3 regions of the Acetobacterium sp. MES1 genome follow, and region 3 is predicted to be linked to each of the others. Evidence: riboswitches for the same ligand, from Rfam matches in the RefSeq annotation. Region 3 holds a riboswitch; each other region holds the start of a gene.

Region 1 (10,755 bases), on a different contig from region 3:
GTTCCCACATCAGCAACCATCCCCAATGGACTGCATCTTGACTCGATTTTAAGCATCACTAATCCCATCCCGGATGATCCCAATGGCGCTACGACCACTGTTCAGTTTGGTGTTTTTGGTTATACCAATACCGCCGGAGAACCGGTTTACTATGTTTACGGCAAAAAAGAATCTATCTCTGACGACCAGTCTCATTTGCTGGAGCAAGGTTTTTATCAAATGGATTATCGGGTCGACGAACAAAACGTTTATCTGGCCTTGAAAAACGGCAGTTCTCCCCTGACCAAGGTTGACAAGGGTAACGGAATTCCCACCGTTTACGATGGTGAACTCCCCTTTGGATTCTATACCCCAGTGGAAGACAAGGATGGGTTTTACACCTTTGTCGATGCCAACGGAGTAACCCAATACCGGGTATATGCCACCTTCCTGAACAAGAACGGAAATTTTTTCCCGGCCTCGGAAGAAGGCCAAATGATTGCTGGTGCCTTGCCCATTAACAAGTCAGTGGAAGAAACCTTGCAATCCCAGGGACAAAGTGCTGTTTCCAAAATGATTACGACTCCAATTACCTGTACCAACATACCAACCACATATGTTGTATGAGCAAACCCACAAAAACAGCCACTCAGCAGTTTTTGTGGGTTTTATTGAGCTTTAGTCATACACCGGATGATATTCTGGATTTTGGTGGGCTTTAAAAAATAGGGTCAACTGTGCTTCGGTGGTTCGCCCCAGTGACAACGGTGGCAGCTGATCCATGGCAAAGAAACCACTCTCGATGGTTTCAGCGTTACATTTAAAGTCCCCCTCCAGTAATTCACACAGCATCAGGATCTTATAAATAGTATACGGACAGGTATCCTGGACCCATTTACTGCGATCCAGCAGCCCCACCAGTCGGGTTGGCTTAACCAGCACTCCAGCTTCTTCAAAGGCTTCTTTAATGACATTTTCCTGGGGTGTCCGGTTGACATCAGCCCACCCCCCCGGCAGAGACCAACGGCCATCAATCTTTTCCCGCACCAGCAGGATCTTATTGTCGACAATCACACCACCCCGAACATCGACCTTGGGCGTTAAATAGCCTTCTTCCCTGATATAGTAATCTTTAATCACCTCATGGGAAATCTCTGTATGTTTTTCGATGATTTCTCGGGACAGCTTTTCAATTTCACGATAGCGGACCAAATCATAGTCATTTTTGCAGTAGGTTAACCCCGACTGTGAGATTGATTGTAATTCTCTTGCCCATAAAAGCCATTGTTTTTCCATCTTTCTTCTCGAAGCAACGCTTCGCTCCTTTCAAAATTAACAATTTGTGTCTTCACTTTCTTGAATCTTATGTTATAATATAGATAAGAATTAATCTAATCTGTTTATTTCTTTATTTTTGGGGAATATAACAAAAGAGATTAACATTGACTTAGGAGGTCTATTATGTGTAAAGAACCAAAATTTTTCGTCTGTAAACATTGTGGGAATTTCGTAGGAATGATTCACGAATCAGGTGCTCAAATGATCTGCTGTGGCGATCCCATGACAGAAGTTGTTCCCAATACGACTGATGCCGCTCAGGAAAAACACGTTCCTGTCATCACCGTAAATGGCAATACCGTCACCGTTGATATTGGTAGTGTTCCCCATCCAATGACGCCTGAACACCATATCGCCTGGGTCTATCTTGAAACCACCGAAGGTGGCCAACGAAAATGTCTGGCCGAAACCGGGGCACCGAAAGCCGAATTTGCTCTAACCCCTGGGGATAAAGTCATTGCAGCCTATGAATATTGTAACCTTCATGGTTTATGGAAAGCAAGTTTATAATTAAACACATGCTGTGAAAAATAATCCAGTAACTATAAAAGCTGCCGTCTTGGCAGCTTTTTCAGATTGTCAGAAGAATTCTTCAATAAATTCAGCGTAAGTGCCGTTGTAAAGGTTCATATCAATAAACGTTTCATCACCATCATAGCCGTCCATCATACCCCGGTGACTATATTGCCAGAAGGTAAAGGTTTCACCGTTTGGCAACGTTTCAGGCCAGGCATTATCCAGATCGACGATCCAGATTTGATAATCTTTATAGTCGGTTCCAATATACATTTTAAAAATGCGCTGGGTGGTATAAATTATTGGTTTTACCCCATAATGATTTTCCAGTTCCTTTAGAAATTCATCAAGGATAACCTTAACCTGTTCCTTCGGTAAGGCATTGTCTTCATAAATTCCATACAATTCCAGATCGACGACCGGTGGGAGGTTCTGATCTGAAACCGGTACATTGGCAATAAAGTTCTGCGCTTGCGCTTTACCCGTCGTGTCATAATTTAAAAAGTGATATGCACCGACCTTAAGGGCTGTTTTCTGACTCGCTTCCCAGTTCGTTTTAAATTTCGTGTCCACATAATCATCACCCTCTGTAGCTTTGATGAAGGCGAAATCAATATTCTGATCAGCCAATAGTTCCCAATCAATATCGCCCTGGTAAGCAGACAGATCCACCCCTTTGACCAGATGATCCTCCCTTTTGGTCTGATTAAATGTATGGGTTACCCCATATATAATCAGCACAATGATAAACAAAACTCCAATTCCCACCCCCAGTGAGATAGCTTTTTTTACGGACATTCCATATTCCCCCTACTTTTTAATGTAAACCTGGTAATAGCAATTTGCTTCGCTGGCGGTTTGCGAAAGCCGACATCAAAGTAAATCTTTTTCAATGTTTATAAATTACGCAATTACTTATTTAATGTAAACATTATAACAAAATATTTACTGGCGGGGAACCCTCTTAAGGAGTTATAATATAGCCACCATCCCAATCAAAGAATTCAAATTGATACATACAAGGAGATGCCATGGAAATAAATACCATCCTAACCCCGGTTCTTGCCGAAAAACTGGTTGTTTTGAAAGATAATATCAAACGTTTCCCCAAAGTCAGTATTGCCTTTTCCGGCGGTGTCGACAGTACCCTGTTGCTGCAGGTAGCAGTTTCTGTGCTAGGAGATGCTGTATTGCCCATTACCGTTAACGGTGCGATGCTGCCCAAATCGGAATTTGCCGAAGCCCAAGCGCTGGCCAAAGCCATCGGAGCAATCCCCTTAGTGCTTGAAGCCGATGTCTTTGCATTGGAAAATTTTGTAAAAAACCCAACTGATCGCTGTTATCATTGCAAAAAATTTATTTTTACCCAGATCAAAGATGCTGCTCTGGCCAATGGCTACGAGGTAATTCTGGACGGCTCCAATCTTGATGATATGAAGGACTACCGACCCGGGATTAAAGCTCTCGGTGAGTTGGGGGTTTTTAGCCCATTAAAAGAGTCTGGACTAACCAAGCAGGATATTCGGGATCTCTCGGCCTATTACGGCTTACCAACAGCCACCAAACCGGCGATGGCCTGCCTGGCCACCCGGATTCCTACCAACACGCCGATTACTCCGGCCGCTCTGGCGGCTATAGAAGCCGGGGAGGATTTTCTCAAATCCCTGGGCTTAAGCCAATACCGGCTGCGACTGCTGGGCGATACCGCTAAAATCGAATGCGACCCTGACGATTTTACCACTATCATCGACAACCGCCTGGCCCTGATCGACACCCTGAAAAACCTCGGCATCAAATCCATCACCCTGGACCTGGCTGGCTACAACTGCGGCAATATGAACGGCTAAAACTCTTCGTTTAATTCATCCAGCTCCCGGTACATCTGGTAGAGATCGTAGTAGACCCCTTCTTCCCGGAGCAGTTCCTCATGAGAGCCTTTTTCGACAATCCCGTCTTCGGTAAGAACCAAGATCGAGTCGGCATTTTTGATGGTGGTCAGCCGATGAGCAATGGTAAAGGTGGTTCGACCCCGAGTCAGCTCTTTTAGGGATTCCTGAACAATCCGTTCGCTTTCATTATCCAGGGCCGAGGTCGCCTCATCAAGAATCAGAATCGGTGGATTTTTTAAAAATACCCGGGCAATACTGATTCGCTGCTTCTGACCGCCTGAAAGTTTGATCCCCCGTTCGCCGATATGGGTATCATAACCCTGAGGCAGCTTTTCAATAAATTCATGGGCCCCGGCGTGTTTGGCCGCCTGAATGACGCTGTCCCGGCCAGCATCATTCCGACCATAGCTGATGTTCTCATAGACCGTCCCCGAAAAAAGATAAACGTCCTGCTGAACAACCCCCACCTGGGTTCGCAGCGAATGGAGGGTCAAACCCTGAATATCCTGACCATCAATCAGAATCCGGCCGGAGCTCACATTGTAGAAGCGCGGAATCAGATGACACATGGTCGTTTTTCCGCTGCCGGACGGTCCGACTATGGCAATATTTTGCCCTGCCTTCACCTCAACATCGATATGAGACAGCACCGCATCACCACCATCGTTGTACTGAAAGCTGACATCTTCAAAACGGATATCACCAACCACATCGGTGAGTTCCACCTCATTCGCCTGATTTTCATATTCGGTCGGTTCATCAAGAATTTCGATAAAGCGCTCAAATCCGGTCATCCCCCGTTGAAACTGCTCGGCAAACTCGACAATCCGGCGGATCGAGGTAAGCAACGTCGTGACATACATCAGGTAGGCCACATAATCCCCGGGATTAATGGCGCCGTAAATCATAAAAATCCCTCCACAAACCATCACCAGCAGATACATCAGGCCGTCAAAGAGCCGGGTCGTAGTCTGAAATCCCGCAAAATAGCGATAAGTTTTCTTCTTTATTTCCAAAAACTGACTGTTTCCCGCTTCAAACTTCAGCTCTTCAATCGTTTCATTGGCAAAGGACTTAACCACCCGAATCCCCAGCAGATTGTCTTCCACTTGGGCATTGATCTCCCCGGTCTGCACCCGGGAGCGCTTCATCTCCCGGCGCATCCGCTTGCGGAAAAAAGTAGTGGTTAAAAACATCACCGGTAGGGCCATAAAAATAATTACTGTCAGCCAGAGATTGACGGAACTCAGAATCGCAAATGAAATCCCAATTTTTAGCGCGGCAATAAAAAACTCCTCCGGACAATGATGGGCAAATTCGGTGACGTCAAAAAGATCCGAGGTCATTCGGGACATCAGCTGGCCGATTTTCGTATCACTGTAAAACGAAAAAGATAACTTCTGCAGATGGGAAAAAAGATCCCGACGCATATCAGTTTCGATCCTTGCCCCCATCACATGACCGATATCGGCCATAAAATAATTGGCTACCGCATCGATGAGCCGCAACGCCAGATATAATAGTCCCAGTTTCAAGATAATCTCCACGGTCAGACTGGCCAGATCATTGATGGCGGTGTTGGTAATGAACCGAACAATTAACGGCAATACCAGATCGCAAACGGTCGTTAGGGTCGCGCAAAATAAATCCAACAACAGAATCCACTTGTATTTTTGATAATAGGGTATAAAACGTTTGATGAGTTGCGTATTTGTGATTTCCAAAAATATTCCTTCTTTCTTAATTGATGTATTTAAAAACTTAGGGCAATTGAGAAACGACTAGCCATTTCCCAATTGCCCATTCATGGTTGTTTATAAATTACTCTATTGACTGACTTTAGCCTGATCCTTCATAATTTCACTGAGGGATGTGGCCAGACCGGCCAAGCTCTGAATTTCAGATGGTATAATGATCTTGGTGGCTTTGCCATCAGCTACCTTTTCAAAGGTTGATAAGCTCTTCAGCGCAATCACCGACTGGATTGGATCAGCAGCGTTTAACATTTTAACCCCATTGGCAACAGCTTCCTGAACCGTGATAATCGCTTCGGCTTCCCCTTCTGCCCGTCTGATCTGGGCTTCCCGGTCTGCTTCAGCGCTTAAAATAGCGGCCGCTTTCAAACCTTCTGCCTGCAAAATTGCCGCAGATTTTTCACCTTCTGCCACCAGAATGGCGCTGGCTTTTTCCCCTTCGGCCTGAAGAATTTTTTCACGTCGTTCCCGCTCGGCCTTCATCTGCCGTTCCATCGCATTTTGGATCGCTTCTGGTGGCATAATATTTTTAAGCTCCACCCGATTGATTTTAATCCCCCAGGGATCGGTGGCTTCATCGAGAATCACCCGCATCTTGGTATTAATGACATCTCGGGAGGTGAGCGTTGCATCAAGCTCCATATCCCCGATGATATTACGAAGGGTCGTAGCCGTTAAGTTTTCAATCGCCTTCATGGGATTATCCACCCCATACATATAAAATTTGGGATCGGTTACCTGCAAATATATAACCGTGTCAATTTGCATTGTGACGTTATCTTTGGTGATAACCGGTTGTGGTGGAAAATCGGCTACCCGCTCTTTTAAACTGATTCGTTTGGAGATCCGGTCAATAATTGGTATCGCAATATGAAAACCGGTTTCCCAGGTAGAATGATAAGCTCCCAGCCGTTCGACTACATAGGCATTGGCCTGAGGAACAATCTTGGCATTGACAATAATCACAACAATAAAAATGATAAAGATGACACCTAAAATAATGAGCCCATACATGTTTTTTCCTCCTTTTATTTTGAAATAGTTTCTTTCTCAGCCGCCCGAACCATGGCCTTAACGCCTTCGATTCCCACAACAGTCACTTCAGCACCAATCGGAATAACAGCCTCACCATCGACATTCCGGGCTGACCAGGACTTCCCGTCTATTTTGACCGCCCCCTGACCTTTGAGGTTATTGATTTCTTCTTCAACAATGCCCCGGTTTTTAAGGATCCGATCGGCATTGGTCGCCATTTTTTTGGGATCCAGATGTTTCTTTAAAAACGGCTTTGTACCCAATAATAAACCAATGGAAACGACAAAAAAAACGATCATCTGCACCCAGAAAGCCGCGCCAAAATAGGCAGCAACTAAAGCCACCAAAGAGCCCACACAAAACCAGATTGAAACCAACGCCCCAGCTGTAACCAGTTCAGCTACCAGAAAAACGATAAACAAAATCAACCAGATAAAAACAAGATTCATCCTCTCACCTCCCTCATTCATTTGATTTATTATAACATAGTTTGATTCTTTTTTTATCTCAACTGTCCAAATCATTTTTTTAATTTTTTTCTTGCACATTTATTTTTTAGGTTGTATAATCAAAAACAAGTAAATCGAAAAGCGAGCATATGGTGCCTTAGCAATAAGGAGAATAGGGAATCAGGTGAGAGTCCTGAACGAACCCATCACTGTAAGGGCGGAGCAAACCACAAAGACCACTGTTTTTTAATGGGAAGGTGTGGCGTAGCGCTAAAACCCCAAGTCAGGAGACCTGCCTATGATCGATCCTGAATGAACGAAGGTAAAGTTCATGGCGGTTATTTTTTTTATAAATGCTGTGGGCTTTTTTTTTTTCTAAAATACCAACAATCATTCAGGAGGAAACAATGACAATTCTGGAAAAAGCACGGGCGGGTGAAATCACCGCCGAAATGATTTATGTGGCCGAAAAAGAAGGACTCGATCCCGAGCTGATTCGCCAGGGAGTGGCCGCTGGCGAAATCGTTATTCTTAAAAGCGCCCGCCCCAATATCAACCCGGTGGCAGTCGGTAAAGGACTGTTTACCAAGGTCTCAGCCAGCGTCGGGATGTATGAAGTTGACGACACCATCGCCAGTGAAATGGCTAAAATTGACCAGGCCGTTAAGGCCAAGGCCGATACCCTGATGGACTTAAGTGTCCGGGGCCCAATCGATGCAATGCGTGAAAAAGTCTTAGCTACAGTGGATCGGCCAGTCGGTACCCTGCCCCTGTATCAAACCTTGGCCATGGCTCAGGAAAAATATGGTACCGCTTTAGATATGACCGCCGACGACATGTTTGCGATGATGGAAAAACAGGCTGCTGATGGTGTCAGCTTTTTAGCCCTGCACTGCGGCACCACCATGGACGTGATCAACCGCGCCAAAGAAGAAGGCCGGATTGATCCCCTGGTAAGTTATGGAGGCTCCCATCTGATCGGCTGGATGATTCACAACCACTGTGAAAATCCTTTCTTTACCCAATATGACCGGGTCCTGGAAATCTGTAAAAAATATGATGTCGTCCTGAGTTTTGCCGACGGCATGCGTCCCGGCTGTATCGCTGATTCACTGGATGGCGCTCAGGTTCATGAATTGGTGATCCTCGGCGGCCTGGTTAAAAAGGCCCGGGCGGCTGGCGTTCAGGTGATGGTTAAAGGTCCTGGCCACGTGCCGCTGGATCAGATTCAAACGACTGTCCAATTACAAAAACAATTATGCGGTGGTGCACCCTACTTTGTCTTTGGTTGTCTGCCCACTGATTCCGGGGCCGGGATGGATCATGTCACTGGTGCCATTGGCGGAGCGATTGCCGCCTATTATGGCGCGGACTTTCTCTGCTATGTGACCCCGGCCGAACACATCGGTATGCCCAGTGCCGAAGATGTCTATCTGGGCGTGATGGCCAGCCGCATTGCCGCCCATGCCGGTGATGTCGGCAAAGGTCATCCGGCGGCGATTGCCTGGGATCTGGAAATGTCCCACGCCCGGCGGGAACTCAACTGGGGCCGACAGATGGAACTGGCCATCGATACCGAAACTGCCACAAAAGTCTGGAAAGATCGCAGCACCAACTTCGCCTCCGAGTGCAGCATGTGCGGCGACTTCTGTGCCATGAAAATTATCGGCAAGTATTTACGAGACGAAAACCAGGAAGTGAGGAACGAACGATGACCCAAATGTTAAAAGCCCGGGCGGGTAAAATTACCGAAGAAATGGAAATGGTGGCGATTAGCGAAGGCTTCACCCCGGAATTTATCCGGGCGGGAGTAGCCGCTGGCCGGATTGTCATTCCTAAAAATAAATTGCGCAACCGTTCTAAAATCTGCGGCATCGGCGGCGGACTGGACGTCAAAGTTAACGGTCTGATGGGCACCTCCGGTGACCGCGATGACATGGAAATGGAAGTCAAAAAGCTAAAAATCATTGAAGCCGCCGGTGCCCATGGCTTTATGGATTTAAGTATGGGTGCCGATATCGATACGATGCGGACCTTGAGTTTAAGTAATTCCAATATCGCCGCTGGCTGTGTGCCGGTGTATCAGGCGGCCAAAGAAGCGGCTGATAAACGGGGCTTGATGGTCAATATGACGGCCGATGATCTTTTTTCCGTGGTCGAAAAGCAGTGTCAAGCCGGTATGGATTTTATGGCTGTCCACTCGGCTCTAAATATGGATCTTCTCAAAATATTAAAGAAAACTGGCCGGGTGGCCGATATCTGCAGTCGGGGCGGCTCGCTGCTGACCGGCTGGATGTTCCATAATGATAAAGAAAACCCCCTCTATGAACAGTTTGACCGGTTGCTGGAAATTCTTAAAGCCACCGATACAGTTTTAAGCATCGGCGATGCCATCCGACCCGGCGCCAACGCCGACTCCCTCGATCAAGCCCACCTACGTGGCTTGATGGTTGCTGGCGAACTAACCAAACGGGCCCTGGCAGCTGGCGTTCAGGTGATGGTGGAAGGCCCCGGCCATGTGCCCCTAAACCATATACCCTCAGCCATGTTGCTGCAAAAACGACTTTGCTTTGAGGTGCCCTATTATATTTTGGGCTTCCTGGCCACCGATGTTGCTCCCGGTTATGATAATATATCCGGTGCCATCGGTGGGGCCTTTGCTGGTATGCATGGGGCCGACTTCCTTTGTTATCTGACTCCAGCCGAACATCTGGGTCTGCCCAATGAAGACGATGTCCGTATCGGTGTCGAAACCACCCGGATCGCTGCTAATGCCGCTAATGTCTTAAAGCGTGGCGGCGCGGCCTGGAACCGCGATCTGGCAATGTCCCGGTCCCGGGTTGCCCGCAATCAGGAAGAACAGGTCAAAAACGCCATTAACCAGGCCAATCTGATTGCTGCCCTGGCGGCCCAGACGCCCTCCCATGGCTGTGCCGTCTGCGGAGACAGTAAATGTCCGGCCGATGTGGCCGCGGAGTTTTTCGGACTGGCTTAAATTATTGATTAAATGATGCGGGCGAACACGGTTCGCCCCTACGAACTGCCAAATCACTACGTTTCTAAAATAGATGTTTCATTATTTTTTATCGGACTAAAAACAGCACCCGATCTAAATCATCAGACCGTAGGGGAGGTCCGTGACCTCCCGAAACGCTGTGCATTATAATTAATACCATAGAGAAGGGATAAGTACCATGATCGAAACCAAATATACCTTAAAACACGTCATCGATAACACCGAACCAGCCGATCCCAAGTGGCGGCAGGCGGCCCGGGATCATATTGAACAATTGGCCATTCCACCCTGGAGTCTCGGTCAGCTGCTGGTCGTCGCTGAACAACTGGCTGGCATCCAACGCACCATCCGCCCCAACGTCGATAAAAAAATGGTCATCACCATGGCCGGGGACCACGGCGTCGTGGCTGAAGGCGTTTCCGCCTTTCCCCAGGAAGTCACCCCTCAGATGGTAGAAAACTTTGTCAAAGGCGGCGCTGGCATTAATGTTCTGGCCAAAGCCGCCGGGGCTGAAGTGATTGTTGTCGATATGGGCGTCGCCGTGGATATGCCCGAGCTGGTTAAGCAAGGCGCCATCATCGACTGCAAAATCGCCCATGGCACCAGGAACTTTTACTGCGAACCGGCAATGACCCGGGAACAGGCCATTGCTGCTCTGGAAGCCGGAATCAACGTGGCTACTCAGGTCATTGAAGAGCAGGGGATTAACCTTTTGGCCACCGGCGATATGGGGATTGGCAACACCACACCCAGCGCTGCAATCCTGGCCGTCATGGCCG
Region 2 (10,755 bases), on a different contig from region 3:
GTAGGGGGTGGCAAAGGTGTTGTCAACAATCAGTGGCAACCCGTTATCGTGGGCGATTTGGGCCACGGCTTTGACATCAACAATATTAATAGCCGGATTCCCCAGTGATTCGATATAGATGGCCTTGGTATTTTCATTGATGGCAGTGCGGAAATTCTCAGGGTCATCCGGGTTAACAAAGGTTGTTGTAATACCGAGCCGGGGCAGGGTGGCGCTTAAGAGATTATAGGTACCACCATAAAGGGTGGATGCGGCCACCAGTTCATCTCCGCTACCGGCGATATTGAGAATGGTGGCAGTAATGGCTGCCGAGCCGGAAGCAAAGGCCAGGGCACCGACGCCGCCTTCTAAAAGCGCCATCCGTTCTTCTAGCACACTGGTGGTGGGATTCATAATCCGGGTATAGATATTGCCCGGTTCTTCCAGGCCAAATAGCCTTTGGGCGTGTTCGCTGTTGTCAAAAACATAAGAGGTGGTCTGATAAATGGGAACCGCCACCGCATGGGTGGTGGGATCAGGGCTTTGACCGCCATGGAGTTGGAGCGTTTCAAATTTTCGGGTATCCTTCATAATCGTATCTCCTTATATCATTATTAATAAATTACATATCATTCCAGTAGGAATTATAAGCAATATAACATAAATAACCAGATCTTGTCAATATGTAAAGCAAAGAATGAAAAATTAACACGTTTTTAATCACTATTTATTTGACATTGATAAAAATTAGGTCTATAATAAACCAAAATACACGTTACAGGTCAACAAGGTTGTGGAAAAGTTCATTTTCTTTGTTGTAAGGTGTCCTGAGAGGAATATCATGGCAGAGTTAAGAAGAAACTTAAATGAATATTATTACGTTAACACCCAAAGCTATTGGTTTTTTAGCTTTGGTTATTTTGCGTACAATCAATTAAGTTCCTTTGAGAATCCCAACCCATGAGAAATTTTTAGCGATACCGGTGTATTGAGTAAAAGTTGATTTTTAGGAGGCTTCTTAGGAAGTCTCCTTTTTTTTCGCAAGTCAAAGGCCAAAGATCATGCTGGCAATTTGGACGCTGACTGCGAATCACCAGAAATCAGAAAGGCGCTTTCTGGTGGTCTTCGGTGCACAGAAGATAAAAATGGGGCCAAGTGATCAGTTCGTAAATTAATGGAGGAAGAAAATGATAATAGTTGTTAAACCCAACACCAAAGAAGAAGATATTCAGAGGTTAATCAAGATGATTGAAACACAGGGGTTAAACATTCATTACTCAAAAGGTGTGGATCACACCATTCTAGGAATAGTAGGGGATACAACCTTGGCAGATGTGGAAAAAATCCGTTCAAACCGTATTGTAGAAAATGTACTCAGAGTTCAGGAACCCTATAAGAAAGCCAATCGTCTCTTTCATCCCGATGACACCATCATTAACGTTAAGGGCCGAAAAATCGGTGAAGGGACAATCAGTGTGATGGCTGGCCCCTGTTCGGTGGAGAGCGAAGAACAGGTTGTAGCGATTGCCAGAAGTGTCAAAGCTTCCGGAGCTACTTTTCTGCGGGGCGGAGCTTTCAAGCCACGAACATCACCCTATGCGTTTCAGGGGTTGGGATATGAAGGGCTAGAGTTACTTAAGATCGCCAGAAAAGAAACCGGATTGCCAATTGTTAGCGAACTGATGTCGCTGGAGCATTTGCAAGCTTTTGAAGATGTCGATATTATTCAGGTAGGTGCCAGAAACATGCAGAATTTTGATTTGCTCCGGGAATTGGGAAAAATTGACAAGCCGATCCTGCTTAAACGGGGGATGTCATCGACGATGCAGGAATTCCTGATGTCGGCTGAATACATCATGAAGGAGGGCAATGATAAGGTCATTCTCTGTGAACGGGGCATTCGCACCTTTGAAACCGCCACCCGAAATACCCTGGACATCAGCTGTATTCCGGTGCTCAAGCAAAAGAGTCACTTACCGATTATTATTGACCCCAGTCATGCCACCGGGCTGTCCTGGACGGTTGAAGCATTGACCAAGGCCGCCATCGCTGCCGGTGCCGATGGGGTGATGATTGAGGTTCATAACAATCCGGAAGAAGCCCTGTGTGACGGCGAACAGTCGATTACCCCGGAACAATTCCATAAAATTATGATCACGGTCAAAAAATACGCCGAATTTGAGAACAAGGTGATGTAATGAAAAAACGTGAAGATTCCATCGTTGGCTTTATCGGCCTGGGTCTGATGGGTGGGGCTTTGGCCATGGGACTCAGGAAGCAGGGGCCCCGAGAAATCTGGGCTTATGATTTAAACCCGTCGGTGATTAAAAAGGCCTTGGATCAGGGCGTGATTGATCAAGGGGTCTGGGACTCAGCGGGGCTTCAAAAAATGCTGCCCCAATGCGATCTGGTGTTTATCTGCCTGACCCCAATGGACACCCTGGCTTTTTTAGCCCTGTACATGGAAGACTTCAAGCCGGGGGCGATTGTCACGGATATTATCGGGGTCAAAGAAGTGGTCTTTAAAAACCTCGGCAATCTGTTGCGCAAAGATATCGATTATATTCCCGGACACCCGATGGCGGGCAGTGAAAAAGAAGGCTTCGGCGGGGCCGATGATCGGATCTTTAAGAACCGGAATTATATTTTGACCCCCTTACCCTCCAATCAGCCGGAGAATATTGGGTTGATCCGGGACATTGTTACGGATCTGGGTTTTAATCATATTGTTGAAACCACCACCGAAATTCACGACCAGAAAATAGCCTTCACCTCCCAGCTTTGCCATGTGATTGCGGCGGCCCTGGTTGATTGTGAGGATGATCTGTCGATTACTGATTTTGAGGGCGGCAGCTTTGGTGATCTGACCCGGATTGCCATGATCAATGCCCCCATGTGGACGGAATTGTTTATGTGCAACCGTAAAAATTTGCTTGATCAGATTGAGAAATTTGAGACCAGCCTGGCTGCCATGAAAGACATGATCCGTTTGGATGAAAAGGAAGAATTGATTGATCGACTTCAATCAGTTCGGGAAAAACGCATTGCCATGGGGGAGATTCGGGCGGCGAAAAGCTTAAAAAATCTGTGAGTTTGCTTAAGAGATGCGCTGTGAAAACTATTACATCAGCCTGAAAATGATTACGCTATTGACTTAATTGAATATGGGAGTATACTCTAGGTAAAGAAACATTTGAAATCATAATTTTTAGTGGGAACAAAACGAAGAGGGTAAAAGTTAAATAAATAATTGGAGCAAAAAGATCATGAAATTATGTCATCTGCCATCCCTTGGTATGAGAAACATAAAAACGGTGCTGGCAGTATTCATCTGTGTGGTGGTATTTGCAATAATGGGACCGGAGTTTAATCCACTGTTTGCTGCAATTGCAGCGGTGCTTACCATGGGGCCGAGCATTGAAAATTCCATCGAAACTGGTTGGAATCGGATATTGGGAACCATCTTTGGTGGAGCAGCGGGACTGCTGGGCATTTTTGCCGCTAACTTAATTCCTTATGAATTTGCCTATGTGGCTATTATTCCGCTGGGTATTATGTTACTGATCTATCTATGTAATAATTTTCATAAAGCAGGTGCCATTGTTATTACCTGTGTGATGTTTCTCAGTGTCATGACCACCTATCCCCAGGACGCTGGCAGCTACATGCTGGCAATGTTAAGGCTGCTGGAAACAGCATTTGGGATCATTGTGGCGTTTTTAATCAATCGTTTTATCAAGGTTCCGGAATGCGACGAAAAGTCAGCTGATGAGGGATCAGAAACAGAAAAAGAGCTGGTCACCGAGGCAGAAAAACCGGGTAATGACCATCAGAAGTTTAAAGTATCAAGTTTTTTGTATATGCTATTCAAACCATAGGTTTTACGTTTATTCTGGATTTTTGTGACGTCTGGACAAACTAAAATATAATTACCCCTCCCCTTAAAAAAGAGACCACCCGAATACCAGGTGGTCTTTTTTTAGTAAAAAAAATTATTTAAGATGACCGATTACCGTCAGTTTTGCGTTGAAGACCGCCGCCAGTTCGGGTAAGGCAAAAGGTTTGATACTGGCAATTACGGTGGTGGCCGGACCGGCAGAATCCACTACATTCAGATTATTGGGCATCGCTTCAAATTGGTACTGATGAATGGCGGCAAGATTGGTGGCTTCGTATAAAATTCCCTTGGAGCCGCAGGGGACAATCTCATTAACAGCGGGATTTTCGGTTAAGGTTTTAAGATCCTGATAATCGGCGATTTCCGGATCACCTTCGAGAACAAGAGCGGCCCCGAATTTGGGTTTGCCAATGCAGATCACTAAATCCCCGGGTGCAGAGGGGGTGATTCGTAATCGCTTGGCGATGCCCACAACAAAAATGCCAAAGCCGGTCATACAGGTTTTGAAATTTTCTTCAGTTGAACCGTTAATGGGTAGTTCCCCGATGCCAGCCCGCGCCAGTTCTTCCTTAATTCCCTGGATCAGGGCAGCGCCAGTGGGCTCCATTTCACCGACGATGGTGTTGGAAAGACTGATAATCTCGGTGCCGCAGGATAGCAGCTCAAAAAGACAGACCCGGGCGGCAAAAATCGAAATATATTTTGTAGGAACACACAATTCGTCCCCGGGCTTCTCTCCGACACCACCACTGCTGTCACAGGCCGTGACCAGGAGGGTATCGGGAAGCTCAAGGACCGACAGGTCACGATATTGATAAGTTTTCATCAGATCCTCCTTTGGGGGATTGGTTTGCTAATAGTGAAAGTGTCCTGGGCTTGGTGAGTCATTTGGTAATAGCGGCAGTAGGGTAAACACTAGCCAGTTAAACCTGGGTTGAGGTTACCGAAGCGACCTGATTTTTAACTGACAGTGGTAAGGCTTTAAAGATCAGAGCGGCAATCAGAGCGTTGATGCCGCCGACCAGCGCCAGGGGAAACATCATTGCGATAACTCCAGGCCAGGTTAACATTGGAATCAGTAGCGGCGAACACAGTAACAAAAGGATCGGGCCGTTACAGACGGCGGCAACGATAACGCTGACAATCAGAGCGACAATTTCGCTACTGGCCTTTTTAACAAAAACATAAGTATACCAGGTGGCTACCATGATTAACCCCATTCCCAGGCCAATGGCCAGGTGAACCGGTAGGGTCATCGGGAATCCCGAGGTAAGGGCGGTTAAAAGATGACCAATAATCGCAATAATTGCGCCCGCCACAGGGCCCATCAGCAGGGTGCCTAAAAAAGCCGGTAGTGAATCAAAGGCAATGGTGCCAAAAACTTTTAACTGGGCGCCTACAAAAGAAAGGGCAATTAAAAGTGCCATAAAAACTAATTGTCGGGTGTTGATTTTCATAACGAACTCCTTGATTTTTATTATAAAGCATTTGATGGCCAAAGAAAAGACGAACCGATTCCGGTGCCAAACAAAAAAGCCCACATCCAATACAGATGTGAACTTTACCGTCGTCCAAATGGAATCATTTTTGGCAGGTCTCCTGAGTCCGTTTCATCGCATCTTGTCCCTTCCCGTGAGGTGGTGATGACAAGTGCTCCAACGATACAGTGGTGGGTCCCTACAGGATTTTAACCTGTTTCCCTATTCTCCTTTTACAAGGCACCAAAAAAGCTTTATTTACATGGAAGCATAATAGCATATCCGGGATTGGCTTGTCAAATTAAAATTGACCGGGACTAATAATCAATACAAGCAAAAAAGCAAAGCGGGAATGAAGAATTCCAGGATTGGGGGTAAATTCTGGTGTAAATCAAACCCGAAAAAACCGGACCAACCGAAAATTATCGCCAAATATTCCAGCTATAATTCATTGTCTAAAACCCTTGGAGTATGATACAATACAGCTCAAAATGATTAATACTATGAGGTATAAAAATTGATTCTAATGATCGACAACTATGATTCTTTCACCTATAATTTAGTCCAGTATCTGGAGGGACTCAATGAAACGGTGATCGTAAAAAGAAATGATAAGATCACTCTCGACGAGATTGCTGCGATGGCACCGTCGATGATTGTTTTATCACCGGGGCCATGTACGCCCAACGAATCCGGCATCTGTCTGGATGTGGTTCACCGTTTTAAGGGACAAATCCCGATTCTGGGAATTTGTCTGGGACATCAGATCATTGGTCAGGCCTTTGGCTGTACGATTACCAAAGCGCTGGAGCCAGTGCATGGCAAGGTTCATGCCATTGCCCATGACAATGTCGGAGTCTTTGACGGTCTTAATAATCCCCTGAAGGTGACGCGCTACCATTCTCTGGTGGTGGAAAACCGGGATATTCCCGATTTTTTTGAGATTACCGCCAGAACCGATCAAAATGAGATTATGGGGATGCGCCATAAGGATTATCATATCGAAGGGGTGCAGTTTCATCCTGAAGCGATTCTCACCGAAATGGGCATGGAATTACTGGATAACTTTTTTCAAGCGACAAAAGAAAATGGTGTGCGATGCTAATACAAGAAATAAAAACCGACCTAACAAGTTTTGAAAGCTATCTTTTATTTAAGGATGAGCCCTACAGTTTCTTCCTCGACAGCGGGAGAGACCCGGACAGCTTGGGACGTTATTCATTTATCGGCGGGGATCCGCTGCTGGTCTTTACCAGCAAGGATAATGACATCACCATTAAAACCAAGACGGAGACGAAAACGGTTACTGGCGATCCTTTTGATGAACTGCAAAAACTATTAAAACAGTATAAAATGGATTATTCATCGCCGTTTCCGTTTATTGGCGGGGCGGGCGGGTATTTTGGCTATGATCTTTGTCATCATCTGGAAGCCTTCCCCCGGACGGCAGTGGATGATGTTAATGTCCCGGATTGTTTTATGGGCTTTTACGATGGCATTGTGATTATCGATCATAAAGAAGAAAAAACCTATGCGGCGGCTCTGGGGATTGAAGAAAACGAAGCCGATATTGTCAGCCGCTTAGCCGCTCGATTTGCCGGTGATCCCAAGGTCGCCATTCGTTCGGACTTTAAAATCAATGAAAATCTGGAATTCCGGGGTAATTTTACCAAACCGGAATATCTAAAAGCCCTGGATGCGGTGCATGAATATATTTTAGCTGGAGATATTTACCAGACCAATCTGACTCAGCGCTTTAATGCTGATTTACAGTTAAGCCCATTGGAATTATACAGTGAACTTAGAAAAATCAACCCGGCTCCCTTTGCCAGCTATATTGATTTTGGGGTCGGTCAGATTGTCTCCAGTTCGCCGGAGCGTTTTATTCTGGTTCAGGGAAAAAACATTGAAACCCGACCGATCAAGGGCACCATGCCCCGGGGCAAAACCCCGGAAGAAGATGCGGCCAATCGTGAGACCCTGGTCAACAGTGAAAAGGACAAAGCCGAGCTATTGATGATTGTCGATCTGGAACGGAATGATCTCGGTAAAATTGCCAAAACCGGCACCGTCAAGGTACCGGAATTGTTTAAGCTGGAAGAATATCAGACCGTTTTTCACCTGGTCTCCACAGTGACGGCCGAACTGAAGGACGAATTGGATGCCATTGACTGTGTCAAGGCGACCTTCCCTGGTGGTTCAATTACCGGGGCACCAAAGATTCGGGCGATGGAGATTATTGATGAATTGGAGCCGACCCAGCGAAACATTTATACCGGTTCGATTGGCTATATTGGTTTTAACGGTGATCTGGATCTGAACATCGTCATCCGCACGATTGTCTGTAAGGATGGCAAAGGCTATTTTCAGGTCGGCGGCGGAATCGTCTGGGATTCCGACAACGAGTCCGAGTATCAGGAAACCTTCGATAAGGGTCGTGCCCTGATGGATGCATTGAAACGGTATTAAAATGGACTACGTCAGTTATAACGGGGAAATTTCAAAAAAACCGCAGATGCCGCTGGATCAGGGCTTTCTTTATGGCTATGGGGTGTTTGAAACCATCAACGTAGCCCAGGGCAGGCTGGTTTTCTTTGAGGATCACATGGAACGGTTCAAACAGAGTGCCCTGGTGTTGGGCCTGAAGTTGACCATTAATCCTGATCAGATCCGAAGCGAGTGTCAGCAGATTATTGACAAAAATGCGATGATTCGGGGTGGCCTAAGGGTTACTCTCAGTAAGGGCGTAAAAGCGGATAACCTGCTGATCACGGCCCGGGAAAACCATTATGACCGTCGGATGTTTGAGCAGGGTGTAAAAATTTGCACCGCTGATACCATCCGCAATGAAAAATCCCGGCTGGTGAGCATTAAGTCCAACAATTATCTGGAGAATCTGCTGATTTTAAATGAAGCCAAAGCCCTGGGCTTTAGCGAAGCGGTTTTTTATAACACCCAGGGCTATCTGGCTGAGGGCTGTATGACCAATATCTTTTTAATTAAAAACGGAACCGTCTACACCCCGGCAAGAGATTGCGGACTGCTGGCCGGGATTGTCAGAAACCGGGTGATCGAGTTGCTAAATACCAACCAGATCCCGATTGCCGAAGGGTATTACAGCAGGGATTGCTTGCTGGCAGCGGATGAAGTTTTTATCACCAATTCGCTGATGGAAATCATGCCGGTGAAGCAGCTCGATAAACGATGTTACGGGGTTGGCCCGGAAACTCTGACGGCCCGGATCGATGGGTTATTTCAACAAGCCTGGGGGCAGTGTTGAGAAGTTGTAGAGTTTGAATGATTAATTAACAAAATTAAACACCAGCCTTGCCATGGAGAGAAAAATTCGTGGCAGGGCTTTTTGCTGATGAAAAAAGCCTAATAATTTGTGCCAGCTTTTGTCGATTGGACGAAAACTGTGTTAAAATACCTTTAATAAGCGAAGTAAATAGTAAAACCAAGGCAATGGTTGTTTTGGCATTGCAAAATGGCAAGCGGCCAATTAATTTTAAGAAGCATGAGGTGATAAAATGAGTACACAATTGGATCGTGAAAAAGCACTGGCATTATTAAAAGAATACAATGAAAGTGAATCACTGGTTAATCATGGCCTGGCAGTTTCAGGGGTGATGGAACATTTTGCCCGGCTGGAAGGGGAAGATCCGGACTACTGGGGCATTGTTGGACTGCTGCATGATCTGGATTATGAAAAGTACCCCGATCAGCACTGTGTTAAGGTGGTCGAAATTCTGGAAGCCAACGATTACGAGCGCGCTTTTATCAATAGTGTGGTCAGCCATGGCTTTGGTCTTTGCGCTGACGTTGAGCCCACCCACCAGATGGAAAAAATTCTCTATGCAACCGATGAGCTGGCCGGACTGATTACTGCCTGTGCCTATATGCGGCCATCCAAAAGCGTTAATGATCTGGAACTGAAATCGGTGAAAAAGAAATTTAAAACTGCCAGTTTTGCCGCCGGGGTTAATCGTGAGGTGGTTACCAAAGGCGCCGAAATGGCCGGTTATTCGCTGGACGAGCTGATGCAGGAAACGATTCTGGGTATGCGGGCCGTGGCCGATGAGATCGGCCTGGGAAGTAATGAAGCTTAATCTCCCGGTTGCGGTAGAAAAGGCCTTTAAACAACTGGAAAGCTGTGGATTCTGTGGATATCTGGTGGGCGGCTGTGTCCGGGATTTTCTGCTGGGCACCCCGCCGACGGACTTTGATATGACCACCGACGCCACCCCAGATGAAATTATCGCCTGTTTTTCTGACCATCGGGTCGTTGAAACCGGCATCCGCCACGGTACCGTAACCGTCATGATTGAAGGGATGGCGATTGAAATAACCACCCATCGGACTGAAGGTGATTATTCGGATAATCGCCGTCCGGATACGGTAGCATTTACCCGAAATCTGGCCGATGACCTGGCCCGGCGGGATTTTACCATCAATGCGATGGCCTATCATCCTAAAAAAGGTTTGATCGATCTGTTTGCGGGCAGTCAGGATATTAAGAATAAAATGATCCGCTGTGTTGGCGATCCGCACAAGAGAATGGCCGAAGACGCCCTGCGGATTCTGCGGGGCCTGCGTTTTGCCGCAGTTCTGGGCTTTACCCTGGAAACGGAAACCGGCATAGCAATCCGGCAGAATTGTGGACAACTTTGTTATATTTCGGCGGAGCGGATTGCCGCTGAACTGGATAAACTGATCTGTGGAAAAAATGCCAAAGCGATCATCCTGGCCGAAACCACCGTACTGGGGGTGGTGATCCCGGAGCTGTTGCCAGCTAAAAACTTTGATCAGATGAATCCCCACCACTGCTATGATGTCCTGACCCATACGGCGGTGGCCATGGAAACGCTGGCGCCGGTGCCCCGGTTGCGCTGGGCGATGTTGTTTCACGATCTGGGAAAACCCGCAACCTTTACCCGGGATGAAGCTGGTGTTGGTCATTTTAAAGGTCATAGCAAGGTATCGGAAGCGATGGCCCGGGAACGATTAACTGCTCTGCGGATCCGTAAAAGTATTATTGATTCGGTCTGTCTGCTGATAAAATACCACGATACCCTGATTGAGTCTGATAAAAAGAGTGTCAAGCGGTGGCTGAACCGCTTGTCGGAGCCCCTGTTTCGGGATCTGATTGCAATTAAGCGGGGTGATAACCTGGCCCAGGCGCCAGAGTATCGTGATCGGTTGGCATCGCTGCAAAGACTGGAAGTGCTGCTGGATCAGGTGATTGCCGAAGCGGCCTGCTTTTCACTAAAAGATCTGGCTGTTAATGGTCATGATCTGATTGGCCTGGGGATCACCAACGGGGCTGAAATCGGCCGGATTCTGAAACAGTTGCTGGCCGGTGTCATCGATGAAGTTTATCAAAACGAAAAAAAAGTTTTA
Region 3 (10,755 bases):
ACAAACCGGATAAACATTTTAACAGGGTTGACTTCCCGGTGCCGTTAGGACCAATCAGGCCGACAAACTCACCCTGGCAGATGGTGGCGTTAAAGCCCTTAAGAATATCTTTTTCACCATAGCCGGAGACCACATCCTTAAAATCCAGCATGACTTTTGGCATTAATCGTTCCATCTCAGGCACCTCCTTGCTTGCGTTTTCTAAGCAGATAGACAAAGAAAGGCCCGCCAAAGGCGGCGGTGATAATCCCAACGGGAATTTCCTGCCCGGCCACCGTTCGGGCCAGGGTATCGCAAAGAATCAGAAAGGCCCCGCCAAAGAGCAATGAGAATGGAATGAGTACCCGGTGTTTGGGCCCGGTTACCAACCGCACAATATGTGGCACCACCAGTCCCACAAAGCCGATGATCCCAGTTACCGAAACCACCGCCGCCGTCAGCAGGGACGAGGTAATCAGAATTTTCTTTTTTAACCGTTCGGTATCGACGCCCAGCTGGGTGGCGGTTTCCTCGCCCAGGAGCATGATATCGAGCTCCCGCACTGAAGTCAGCATGATCACCCCGCCAATCAGCACATAGGGCAGGACTGTTAAAACCTGATCCCAGCCCTTGCCGTTTAAACTGCCCATGATCCAGAACATAATCTGGGTCATCTCTTCCTGATTAAAAATCATCAGTAGATACATAATCGCACTGATGGTTTGACCAATGGCAATCCCGCTGAGCAGCAATGTCGCCACCGGTACCTTGCGCCCAACCCGGGAAATATTATAAACCACCAGAATCGTGGTAAAGGAACCAACAAAGGCTAAAATCGCCGTACCATTCATTCCGAACAAACTGCTGGAAAAATTCATGACAATACCAATCGTCGCCCCCAGCGCCGCCCCGGAGGACACTCCTAAAATATAGGGGTCGGCCATCGGGTTTTTAAAAATGCCCTGGTAGGCGGCGCCACAGATAGCCAGCACGCCACCGGTAATAAAGGCCAAAATAATCCGGGGCAGACGGACATTCCAGATAATCGCAATGGCCCCGTCACTGATATTTTCCATCCCCAGATCGATATGAAAAATCTGATCCAATAGAATTTTATTGGCATCCCAAAAAGAAATCGATGCCACCCCCAATAAGGTACAGACGTAAATGATGATGATGCACATGGCAATGGACAGGATGATGCCATATTTCTTGACGGTATTCTTCATGTATTCTCCCACTAATCATTTTGTCTGTTCACCCCCTGAGTCTCTCTACTTAAGAAAACCAGGGGGCGAACAGCCTTCGCCCCATCAGACAAACTTATTTGGTAAATATTTCCGGATAAATGCTTTCGGCTATTAAGGCCATCCCCTCAATAATTCGGGGACCGGGCCGCTGAATCATATCACTTTCCGGGGTCAGGTATTCAAAGTAGATCAGTTGATCATTAATGATCGCATTGATCTTATCAAAACCAGCGGTGGCTTTAACATCCTCCGGTTTGGTATAAAGCGAAATATAAACATCCGGATTATCAGCAATGATTTCTTCGGTGCTGAGCTGCGGCCATTGTTCTGCTCCATCAGCGGCAATATTGACGGCGTTCAAATCGGTCAGCATCGAATCCAAAGTGGACCCGGGACCAGCGGTATAGAATTTTCCGATATCAAAGAAAACTGACTTTTGGGTTTTGGCAGTCTTCGCCTTTTCGATTAACGCTTCTCGGTCAGCTTGCATTTTTTTAACTATTTCAGTCGCTTTGTCGTTGGCATTGGTGACCTCGCCAGCCTGAACAATATTGGCCAGGACGCCGTCAATATTGGCAGCATTAAAGGTAATTACCTTGGCGCCAGTGGCTTCCAACTGTTGTTTGATATCATCGGAGACAAAATCCGAGGCCACCACAATATCCGGTGCCAACTCAATAATTTTTTCCAGGGTTGGTGCGTTAAAACTACCAATATCGGTCACGGCTAAAGCGGCTTCGGGGTAATCACAGTATTTGGTCCGTCCGACGACCTTGTCCCCCTGATCCAGGGCAAACAGGATTTCGGTTGTTGCCGGAGACAATGAGACGATCTTCTGGGGTTCTTTTTCAATGGTCACTGAATTACCGGCATTATCGGTTACCGTGACCGGGTAAGTAGTCGAGCCGCTTTTTGTTTCGACGCCTGATTCATCCGCTGTCGTTTTGCCTGGCTGACAGCCGGTAAAGGATACCATTAAAGCAATCACAGCAAGAATCACCAACCAATTTCGCATGCTTTTCTTTTTCATTTTCGTCCTTCTTTTTCTTTATTTTTTTGCATTTTTTTGCAAAAATAAATCCAGCTTCCTGTGGAGGCTGGATACTAAACAAACGGTTTAATCCTGTTCTTCCCACCGAAGAATATCAATGATTATGAGTGTCCTGACTTATGCGTATTCTTGATTCTCACTTCCCATCCTTAAAGACAGTGGCACAAAAATCTCGTTGGCAATTACAGTAGCGGGGGCTGTAGAGGTCTTCCACCTCTTTCCTCATCACTTCTTTATTTATATTAGTGGCAGTGTATCATAGAATCGGCAACTTTTCAATTGATTATTTTTGCGGTGGTTTTTCATCATTTATGGCCAGACTCTCAAGCACCGCCCGGGCAAAATCAAGCGGTTCCTTTTCCCGCCAGTCTTCATTGGCCAGCACCTCATAGGAAATGGTCGTAATCGTTGGCACGGTCAGAATTTCGGCCATTACCTGATCTAAGGGAATGCTGCCTTCGCCGGGAATCCAGTGGCGGTCAGCCTTAAAATCATTGTCGGACAGGTGCAGGGCCTTAATCCGGTCTCTATACTTTTTTAGAATCCGGCCACAGTTCTGTTCTTCCAGAAAATCGTGGGAGCTGTCATAGCACATCCCAAAGCGGGGGGCATTAATCTGATCGAGCAGATAACAAAGCAGATGCTGCCGGGAAACATTTTCCACCGCCAGATCAACATCGTATTTTTCGGCCGCATCAGCCAACTCGGAGAAGAAGGCCAGGCCTTTATCGAGATCCGGCTCAAATTCATCGAGATCATTGGTGTGCATCACCATCGCCGGGATTTCAAAAGCCTGGCAATCTTTGAGATAATCTTTGAACATCTTTAACTTGGGTTTTATCTCCATCCGGGAGGCGGTCCAGATGTCGCTGTAGCCGATAAAAGGGGCATGGATATTGGTGATCCCCAAACCGTTTTTTCGAACCAACTCCGGGAATTCTTCTTTTTTCAAGGCCCAGGGCTCAAACTCATCCTCCCAGGAAATCATCGCTTCTTCAAAACCGGCATCGGCAATGATTTTGATGCGATCTTCAAATTTCATAAAATAGCCAAACCAGGAAAACATACTATACTTCATAATGGCCTCTCATTCTCAAATAAATTTAGGTTTTTTGCTGATATTTACCCATGCCCTTCAAATTGCCACTCTGGTCATCTTTTAAAAACTGCGCTATAATATCTCTAATACTAAAATTGGAGCGTATTCATGAAAAAATATTACAAAGGCATTCTGATCGGCATTGGCTTTATCGCCTTATCCGCCATTCTTTACTATTCGCATTTTTTGATTTTCAAGGATTCCCATCATATCTTTTTGTATCTGCTGGGCGACATTGCCTTTTTACCGATTGAAGTCTTGCTGGTTTCGGTAATTTTTCATAAGGTCATTGAAGATAAGGACAAAAAAGAACGGCTCAAAAAAGTCAACATGGTGCTCAGTGTTTTCTTCTCCGAGGCTGGTGTCGAACTGATGCAGTTCTTTTCCCGGGAAGATCAACACCTCCCAGATTTTCGGGAATTTCTGCTGATCAAACCGCAGTGGGATAACCGGGATTATAAAAACGCCCTGAAGAATCTGAAGGGGGTTCGCCATCATCTGAGTTTTTCCGGGCCCTGCCTTACGAATCTCAGCGAATTTTTAACGTCGCACCGGGAGCTTTTTTTAAAACTGCTGGAAAACCCGTTTCTGGTTGAGCATGAAACCTTTACCGACCTGATCATGTCACTTTCTCATGCTGAGCAGGAACTGTCCAGCCGCAAAAACCTGCTAACGCTTAATGACAATGATTACCGCCACCTGATGACCGATATTGAACGGGCCTACCAACTGCTGCTGGTGGAATGGCTGCTGTATATGAACCACCAGCGCAAGTCCTATCCGTTTTTGTACTCTTTTTCGATCCGAACCAATCCCTTTGATCCCCAGGCCGAAGTCGAAATTCAATAACCAACGTTCTTCTCAACCTTTAGGGTTATCGCTCAACTACCGTACCGACCAATTGTTAATCTGTTGTTCGCCGCGGAATCGGACAGGCGATGCCATGTCCGCTCCGATGCGTACAACATGATGTAACAATTATCGGTACTGGGTTATCTTGAGACAACAAATAGCTTTTTGATCTTACTCGCTGATCGTTTCCACCGACTCGATAGTATATTTCTGTTTGCTGAAAACCAGCTCCATCAGCATTGACAGGTATTTGATGATCACCGCCAGAATCACAAAGACGCCGAAAAAGCCAAAGACGATGACCAGCATCATTGAGGTATAGCCGGACACCACGTCTTCGGTAACATAGCTGACTAGAGTATAGATGCCGATGCCAAAGGTGGCCACCATCATAAAGACCGCTGCCAACAGGGTCATCTTGTAAGCCACGTTGGTAAACAGAATCAGCGAATCGGCGGCCATTTCTTTGCGCTGATAGCGGGTTTCCTTATCGTAGCCCTTGGTGCAGGAGCGGTCATTGTCGTACTCGATGGTGTCAATCTTTAAGCCACAGTTGGCGTAAACCGCCTTACGGTAGGGAATCGTCTTGCTCATCGAATGGACCCGGTTAATCGCCCGGCGTGACAACACCCGAAAGTTTTCGGTTCGCAGGGGATGGGGGCTGCGGGAATACCGGTTAAAGACTGCATAAAACAGTCGCGAGGTCTTGCGGCCGCATTTTTTCGGGGCGGCATTGACGATATCAAAACCGGTCAGGCTGTGGTAATAGACATCCATCATCAGCTCGGCATCATAATCCATCACCATGTTATCAAATTCAAAGACGAAATCACCGATGGACAGATCAATCCCGGCATTCATGGCCAGCTCAACGCCCTGATAAAAGCTCATGTTGACGACGTTGATGACGGTACCTTTGATGCTTTTGCCAATCTCCCGGATCACTGCCAGGCTGTTGTCATCCGAAGCGTCATTGACGCAGATGATCTGGTAGTTTTCAAAATTGGCACTTAAAACCGCATTGATTTTTTCCAGAAAATCCCGGATTCGCTCTTCATCATTATAAATATAGATCACCGCCGAAACAAAGTTCTTTTCTTTGTCCCGAACGGTCACCTTCTGTTCTTGCTGTCTAGTCATTTTTTAGTACCTCATCCAAATCGTAAACCGTGTTTATTTTTCCCGATAATACCGAGACAAAGGTTGGCTTTTCGCTGACCTTGCGGATCACCGTCGGCCGGGAGTCGTCCACCTCGGAAGCCTTTAAGATCGGCTTCATTGAATAGAGTGAGCCCTCGTAGCTAAAACCGTACTCGGCCTTTAGATATTTCTCAGCCATATTGGACATGTAGGGCCAGGCGGATTGGGGCTTTGCAACGCAATCGTTGCAATTGCCCAGCTGTTCGGGACTGCAATATCCCCAGCTCTTTGTTTGACAGTTAAACTGCGGCAGGCTGTCAAAGGACGAAACATGGGGGGTAAAGGTGACTGAAGTCAGGGAATGATAGCCGCTTTTGCCAAAGGGCATTACCGAAAAAAAAGGCCCGTCCATCACCGTAATGCCGACCTCCCGGAGTTTGTCCTGGGGTTTACAGAGAATGATTTCACAGAGCTCATACTTAATTTTAAAGGGCTCATAACCGGCCAGACTAAGAATCTGATTGGTGGAACCATAGGTGGCGTTAAGCAGGAAGCCCGTTTCTAAAGCGGCACCGCTTTCCAGCGTCAGGACGTAGCTGTCTGGCCCCTTATCAATCTGCTGCAGTCGGACGCCATAGTTGATTTCAACATTTTTCATTCCGGTCAGCGCATCGACAAAAAACTGCCCCAGAATCCCGGCGTCATAGGTATATTCCTTGGTCAGGTAGGCGCCGTCACAAAGGCCCTTTTTAAAATACTTGTCGGGCATTAATTCTTCACAGAGAATCTCGGCGGCCTGACAGAATTGGACAAACTGTTCCCGGTTGGTCCAGCTGAAGCTGTCGCTGGTGGCGTAAACCTGATCAAAGGCACTGTGAATGCAGAAATCATAATCCTTGATAAAACGGTTGAAATAATGGGCTGATTTGATGGCCGTGGCATAAGACCGGGGATAATGATAGCCCATGTGAACCCGGGCCTGGTTGATGTAGGTGGCCCGCTGAAAGGGGGATTTTTCCCATTCCAGCACCAGCACCCGCTCGCCCCGCTCGCCACAGAGCTTGGCGGCATAAAGACCGTAAAGCCCGGCGCCGATAATGATCTTGTCCCATTTGCTTTTGTTTGCGGTCATCTTATTGCTCCAATGCCTTGGGCACAAAAGCATTGATGGCAGCCACTACCGTATCAATCTCAGCGTCGGTCATCCCATAAAAAAGCGGCAGCGATAAAACCTCGTCGGCCAGTTTTTCGGTAATCGGCAGACTGCCCGGGCCGATCTTTAAATACGCATAGGCTTCCGACAGATGGGGTGGGATCGGGTAGTGAATAATACTGCCAATGCCCTGTGTTTCCAGATAATCTTTCAGCTCATCCCGATAGGGCGTGGTCACGACAAACTGATGCCAGACTGTGGTAGCCTGGACCCGCAGCTTTGGCAGCGCAATTACAGGGTTGTTCATTTTGTTAAGATAGGTCATGCAAACCCGGTTGCGGTCGGCATTAAGCGCGTCCAGATAACGAAGCTTAACGTTTAGCAGCCCGGCCTGAAGTTCATCGAGCCGGGAATTGGTGCCGACCACCTTATTATAATAGCGCTTCTCACTGCCGTAAAACCGATACATCCGAAAGGCCTGATCCAGTTCCGGGCTGTTGGTGGTAATCGCCCCACCATCACCAAATGCGCCAAGATTTTTGGATGGATAAAAACTGAAACAGCCGATATCCCCAAAAGAACCGGTCATCTGACCCTGATAGGTGGCGCCATGGCTCTGGGCGCAATCTTCTACCAGATAAAGGTTATGCTTTTTGGCAATCGCCACGATCTTATCCATTTCGCAGCAGGTGCCGTAAAGGTGCACCACCAGAATGGCTTTGGTCTTGTCGGTAATTCTTTCTTCGATTTTGTCCGCATCGATGCTATGAAAGGCGTCCGGCTCGACAAAAACCGGGGTGGCATTGTTTATCGTAATCCCCATGACACTGGCAATATAGGTATTGGCCGGAACGATGACCTCATCACCGGCGCCAATGCCCAAGACCCGAAACGACAGCCACAGGGCATCTAAGCAGTTGCCCAGACCGACGCAGTAATCGGTGCCGACATAACTGGCAAAATCTTTTTCAAAGCGCGCTACCTCATCCCCAAGCACATAGCTGCCGCTTCTTAAAATTTCCAGGGCTTTGTTTTCGTATTCCGCTTGGTGCTCGTTGAAATGCCGAAGTAAATTGTTCGCTGGTACCTTCATCTTAACTCCTTGCTGTCAGCCTTTTGTTCGATCTTCTTTGATAAACTCTGACTTTAAAAATTTGATCTGCTTGAGATAGGATACCACAGTTTTAACAACCTTTACCTTAGTATCGTAATCATCTTTCCAGATTACCGGAATATCATAAACGGCAATGCCCTGGCGCTCGGCCCGCAGCAACAGCTCCACGCAATAAAACCAGCCATTGTCCTGGCTGGAAGCGGCAATTAGCTGATCAAAGGTGTCTTTGCGGTAAAAATCAAAGCCACAGAGGGCATCGGTAAACTTATTTTTAAACACCACGTGCAAAAGGCTATTAAGCCCCCGGGAGGTCAATTCCCGGGTTGGCTTGCGTCCCATCACGGCCGAATTTTTCATCAGCCGGGAGCCCTTAATAATTTTTACATCCGGCTGGTTTGAAAAAATGTCCTTCACTTCTCTTAAGTGCTCAATACTGGTGGACAAATCGATGTCCATATAGCCGATCACTTCACAGCTGTTGGCAGCGGCACCGGTTCGCAGCGCCACGCCAACCCCTTTTTCCGGAGTTTTTAGATATTCGACTTCTTTATACTTTTCACACAAACGGCGGCTGATGGCCTCGGTGGCATCGGTGGAGCCGTTATCGATGATAGTCAGCTGATAATCAAACAGCTTGTTTTTTTTGAGGAATATCAGGGTTTTTAAAATCCCTTTTTCCAAGCGCCGCTCTTCATCGAGAACGGGAAATAATATATTTACTTTCATACGTCATCCTTTAGCTTTTTATTCGTTTAGCTTGGGAATATTTAGATCATAAGGCGGATAGACCACTCCTTTTTCGGTGATGATCGCCGTGACATTCTGGTGCGGGGTGACATCAAAGGCCGGATTTTCCATGGCAACCCCTTCTGGTGCCACCTGAACCCCACCAATATGGCTGATCTCGCGGCAGTTCCGTTGTTCGATGACGATTTCATCGCCGGACATCATCACAAAATCAATGGTCGAGGTTGGTGCCGCCACATACATCGGGATACCATGGGCCTTGGCCAGTACCGACACCGAATAGGTGCCGATTTTATTGGCGACATCGCCATTTACCGCAATCCGATCGGCGCCGACAATGACACCATCAATTTTGCCTTGCTTCATCATCCAGCCCGCCATGTTGTCGGTGATCAACGTTACCGGAATGCCGTCGGCGTGGAGCTCATAGGCCGTCAGCCGGGCCCCCTGTAAAAACGGCCGGGTTTCATCGGCATAGACAGAAATATTCTTGCCCGCTTCATGGGCGGCTCGGATCACGCCCAGGGCGGTGCCGTAATCGGCGGTGGCCAGAGCACCCGCATTGCAGTGGGTCAAGAGGGTATCACCTTCGTGGATCAGTTCGGCACCATGCTTGCCCATGTCCCGGCACATCTGAATGTCCTCGGCACAGATCGCATCGGCTTCCTGTTTTAAGATCGCCACCAGCTCGGCCGGCTCTTTATCGGCATTGGCCGCCATCACGTCTTCCATCCGCTTAATCGCCCAGAATAAATTCACGGCGGTGGGACGGGTAGACGCCAGTAATTCGCAAACTTCTTTCATTTTAACATAAAAAACATCTTTTGGCTCGTTTTGATATTCCAACGCACCAAAATAAACACCGTAGCCAGCGGTTACCCCGATGGCCGGTGCACCCCGGACAATCATATCGACAATCGCTTTGGCAATTTCCCGATAATCGGTATAGGAATTAACAATAAACTCCGTGGGAAGCTTGGTTTGATCAATCAGACTTAGCTTCCCCTCTTCAAAATAAACAGCTTTCAAGCCTACACCTCTAACTTATCGATGAGCTTAAAGATCAGCGCTTTTACTTTTTCGGCATTTTCGTTTAAAACCCGGATGACATCCTCGTTGGTGACTGGCTTAATGTCGGGATGGCCTTCGAGCCCGGCATCGTAATCGGTGGTCAGGGCAATGTTCACCACCGGGATTTCCTGTTCCAGACAGAGATAGCCTTCCGGATACTGGGTCATATTAACCACATCGGCACCCAGCATCGCAAACATCCGGCTTTCGGCCACGGTAGAGAAACGGGGCCCGTTAATAACAATCACTGTCCCGCCAAAATGCGCCGTAATTCCGCATTCTTTAGCCGCTTCCATCGCCAGCACCCGCAGGTTTTTATCGTAGGGATGGGCCGAACTCAGATGATTGACCTTCGGTTTTTCAAAAAAGGTATCCTTGCGGCCGGAGGTCATATTGATAAACTGATCGGTGATCACAAAATCGCCGGGTTTGATATCAAACTTAAGACTCCCCACACAGCAGGGCGAGATAATCGCTTTGACCCCCAGGGTTTTTAAGGCATAGATATTGGCCCGATAATTAATTTCAGACGGATTGAGCGTATGTTCTTTGCCGTGCCGGGGCAAAAAGGCCACGGTTTTTTCGCCTACTTTAACCAGGCTGATATCGTCCGATGGCTTGCCATAAGGAGTGTCGACTTCAATTTTTTTCACATCACTACTAAGCTCATAAAGACCGGAACCGCCAATAACACCAATGTCTGCTGAATAATACATCATTTTTCTCCTTCAAATTGTTTTTTTATCGTTGCTGCAAAAGCGCCGTGATATAAATTAGATTGTGCCCAGGACGGCCAAAGCTCATCCCAAACACAATCCAGGTCGTTACTACTATTCTATTCGGGAATCACCAGGGTTGCCAGGGTTGACTTGGTGACAATGGTTTCTTCCTCGTCATCAAGGCTGGCTTTAAAGCCCAACCACTGATAGTTGCTGTCGTCCTCTTCTTCTGCGACTGTCTCTTCACTCACTTCCGAAACCGCTTCTTCAACTGCAACACAGCTGACTGCTGGTTCGGTCACTGCTGCTTCAGCTGCCGCTTCTTCGACCTGGGGTACAGCCAGATCCGGACACACTTCCCCGGCTGGCTCAGTCGCTTCATTTTCCGCCGGTATTTCTTCGCCATCGAGAATCAGCTCGGTCATTTTTGGGATTGGACGTTTGACGATTTCGTCATCATCAAGGTTAGCCTTAAAGCCCAGCCATTGATATTTGCTGTCGTCTTCTTCCTCAATCACCACTTCGGGAGCTTCCGGTTCCGGTTCGGCCGTTAGGGTAACCACTTCCACCAGCACCTCTT

What was found. A riboswitch is a leader RNA that binds a small molecule or an ion and turns the genes downstream of it on or off. The one in region 3 is predicted to bind cobalamin.
Region 1: it holds a riboswitch for cobalamin, as region 3 does, so the genes downstream of both, thiC (phosphomethylpyrimidine synthase ThiC) here and BI182_RS03405 (ABC transporter substrate-binding protein) in region 3, are expected to answer to the same signal.
Region 2: it holds a riboswitch for cobalamin, as region 3 does, so the genes downstream of both, BI182_RS07065 (ECF transporter S component) here and BI182_RS03405 (ABC transporter substrate-binding protein) in region 3, are expected to answer to the same signal.

The regions. Positions count from the first base shown of each region.
Region 1 is NZ_MJUY01000025.1:8,357-19,111, forward strand. Features, by position in the region: gene BI182_RS08475 (hypothetical protein) at 1-606, shown strand, start outside; gene BI182_RS08480 (NUDIX hydrolase) at 658-1,275, opposite strand; gene BI182_RS08485 (desulfoferrodoxin family protein) at 1,441-1,827, shown strand; gene BI182_RS08490 (glycoside hydrolase family 25 protein) at 1,897-2,631, opposite strand; gene larE (ATP-dependent sacrificial sulfur transferase LarE) at 2,865-3,680, shown strand; gene BI182_RS08500 (ABC transporter ATP-binding protein) at 3,677-5,440, opposite strand; gene BI182_RS08505 (SPFH domain-containing protein) at 5,549-6,490, opposite strand; gene BI182_RS08510 (NfeD family protein) at 6,505-6,960, opposite strand; cobalamin riboswitch at 7,094-7,273, shown strand; gene thiC (phosphomethylpyrimidine synthase ThiC) at 7,368-8,675, shown strand; gene bzaB (B12 lower ligand biosynthesis ThiC-like protein BzaB) at 8,672-9,955, shown strand; gene cobT (nicotinate-nucleotide--dimethylbenzimidazole phosphoribosyltransferase) at 10,155-10,755, shown strand, end outside.
Region 2 is NZ_MJUY01000017.1:31,304-42,058, forward strand. Features, by position in the region: gene BI182_RS07040 (O-acetylhomoserine aminocarboxypropyltransferase/cysteine synthase family protein) at 1-570, opposite strand, end outside; gene aroF (3-deoxy-7-phosphoheptulonate synthase) at 1,167-2,177, shown strand; gene BI182_RS07050 (prephenate dehydrogenase) at 2,177-3,070, shown strand; gene BI182_RS07055 (FUSC family protein) at 3,246-3,857, shown strand; gene BI182_RS07060 (hypothetical protein) at 3,972-4,703, opposite strand; gene BI182_RS07065 (ECF transporter S component) at 4,801-5,334, opposite strand; cobalamin riboswitch at 5,450-5,618, opposite strand; gene BI182_RS07070 (anthranilate synthase component II) at 5,873-6,460, shown strand; gene pabB (aminodeoxychorismate synthase component I) at 6,454-7,824, shown strand; gene BI182_RS07080 (aminotransferase class IV) at 7,826-8,635, shown strand; gene BI182_RS07085 (HDIG domain-containing metalloprotein) at 8,886-9,464, shown strand; gene BI182_RS07090 (CCA tRNA nucleotidyltransferase) at 9,454-10,755, shown strand, end outside.
Region 3 is NZ_MJUY01000011.1:15,124-25,878, reverse strand. Features, by position in the region: gene BI182_RS03415 (heme ABC transporter ATP-binding protein) at 1-175, opposite strand, end outside; gene BI182_RS03410 (FecCD family ABC transporter permease) at 177-1,208, opposite strand; gene BI182_RS03405 (ABC transporter substrate-binding protein) at 1,303-2,259, opposite strand; cobalamin riboswitch at 2,366-2,558, opposite strand; gene BI182_RS03400 (sugar phosphate isomerase/epimerase family protein) at 2,564-3,358, opposite strand; gene BI182_RS03395 (MJ1433 family protein) at 3,488-4,228, shown strand; gene BI182_RS03390 (glycosyltransferase) at 4,403-5,371, opposite strand; gene BI182_RS03385 (NAD(P)/FAD-dependent oxidoreductase) at 5,364-6,503, opposite strand; gene BI182_RS03380 (DegT/DnrJ/EryC1/StrS family aminotransferase) at 6,505-7,617, opposite strand; gene BI182_RS03375 (glycosyltransferase) at 7,633-8,364, opposite strand; gene mtnA (S-methyl-5-thioribose-1-phosphate isomerase) at 8,383-9,414, opposite strand; gene BI182_RS03365 (MTAP family purine nucleoside phosphorylase) at 9,417-10,172, opposite strand; gene BI182_RS03360 (DUF2284 domain-containing protein) at 10,292-10,755, opposite strand, start outside.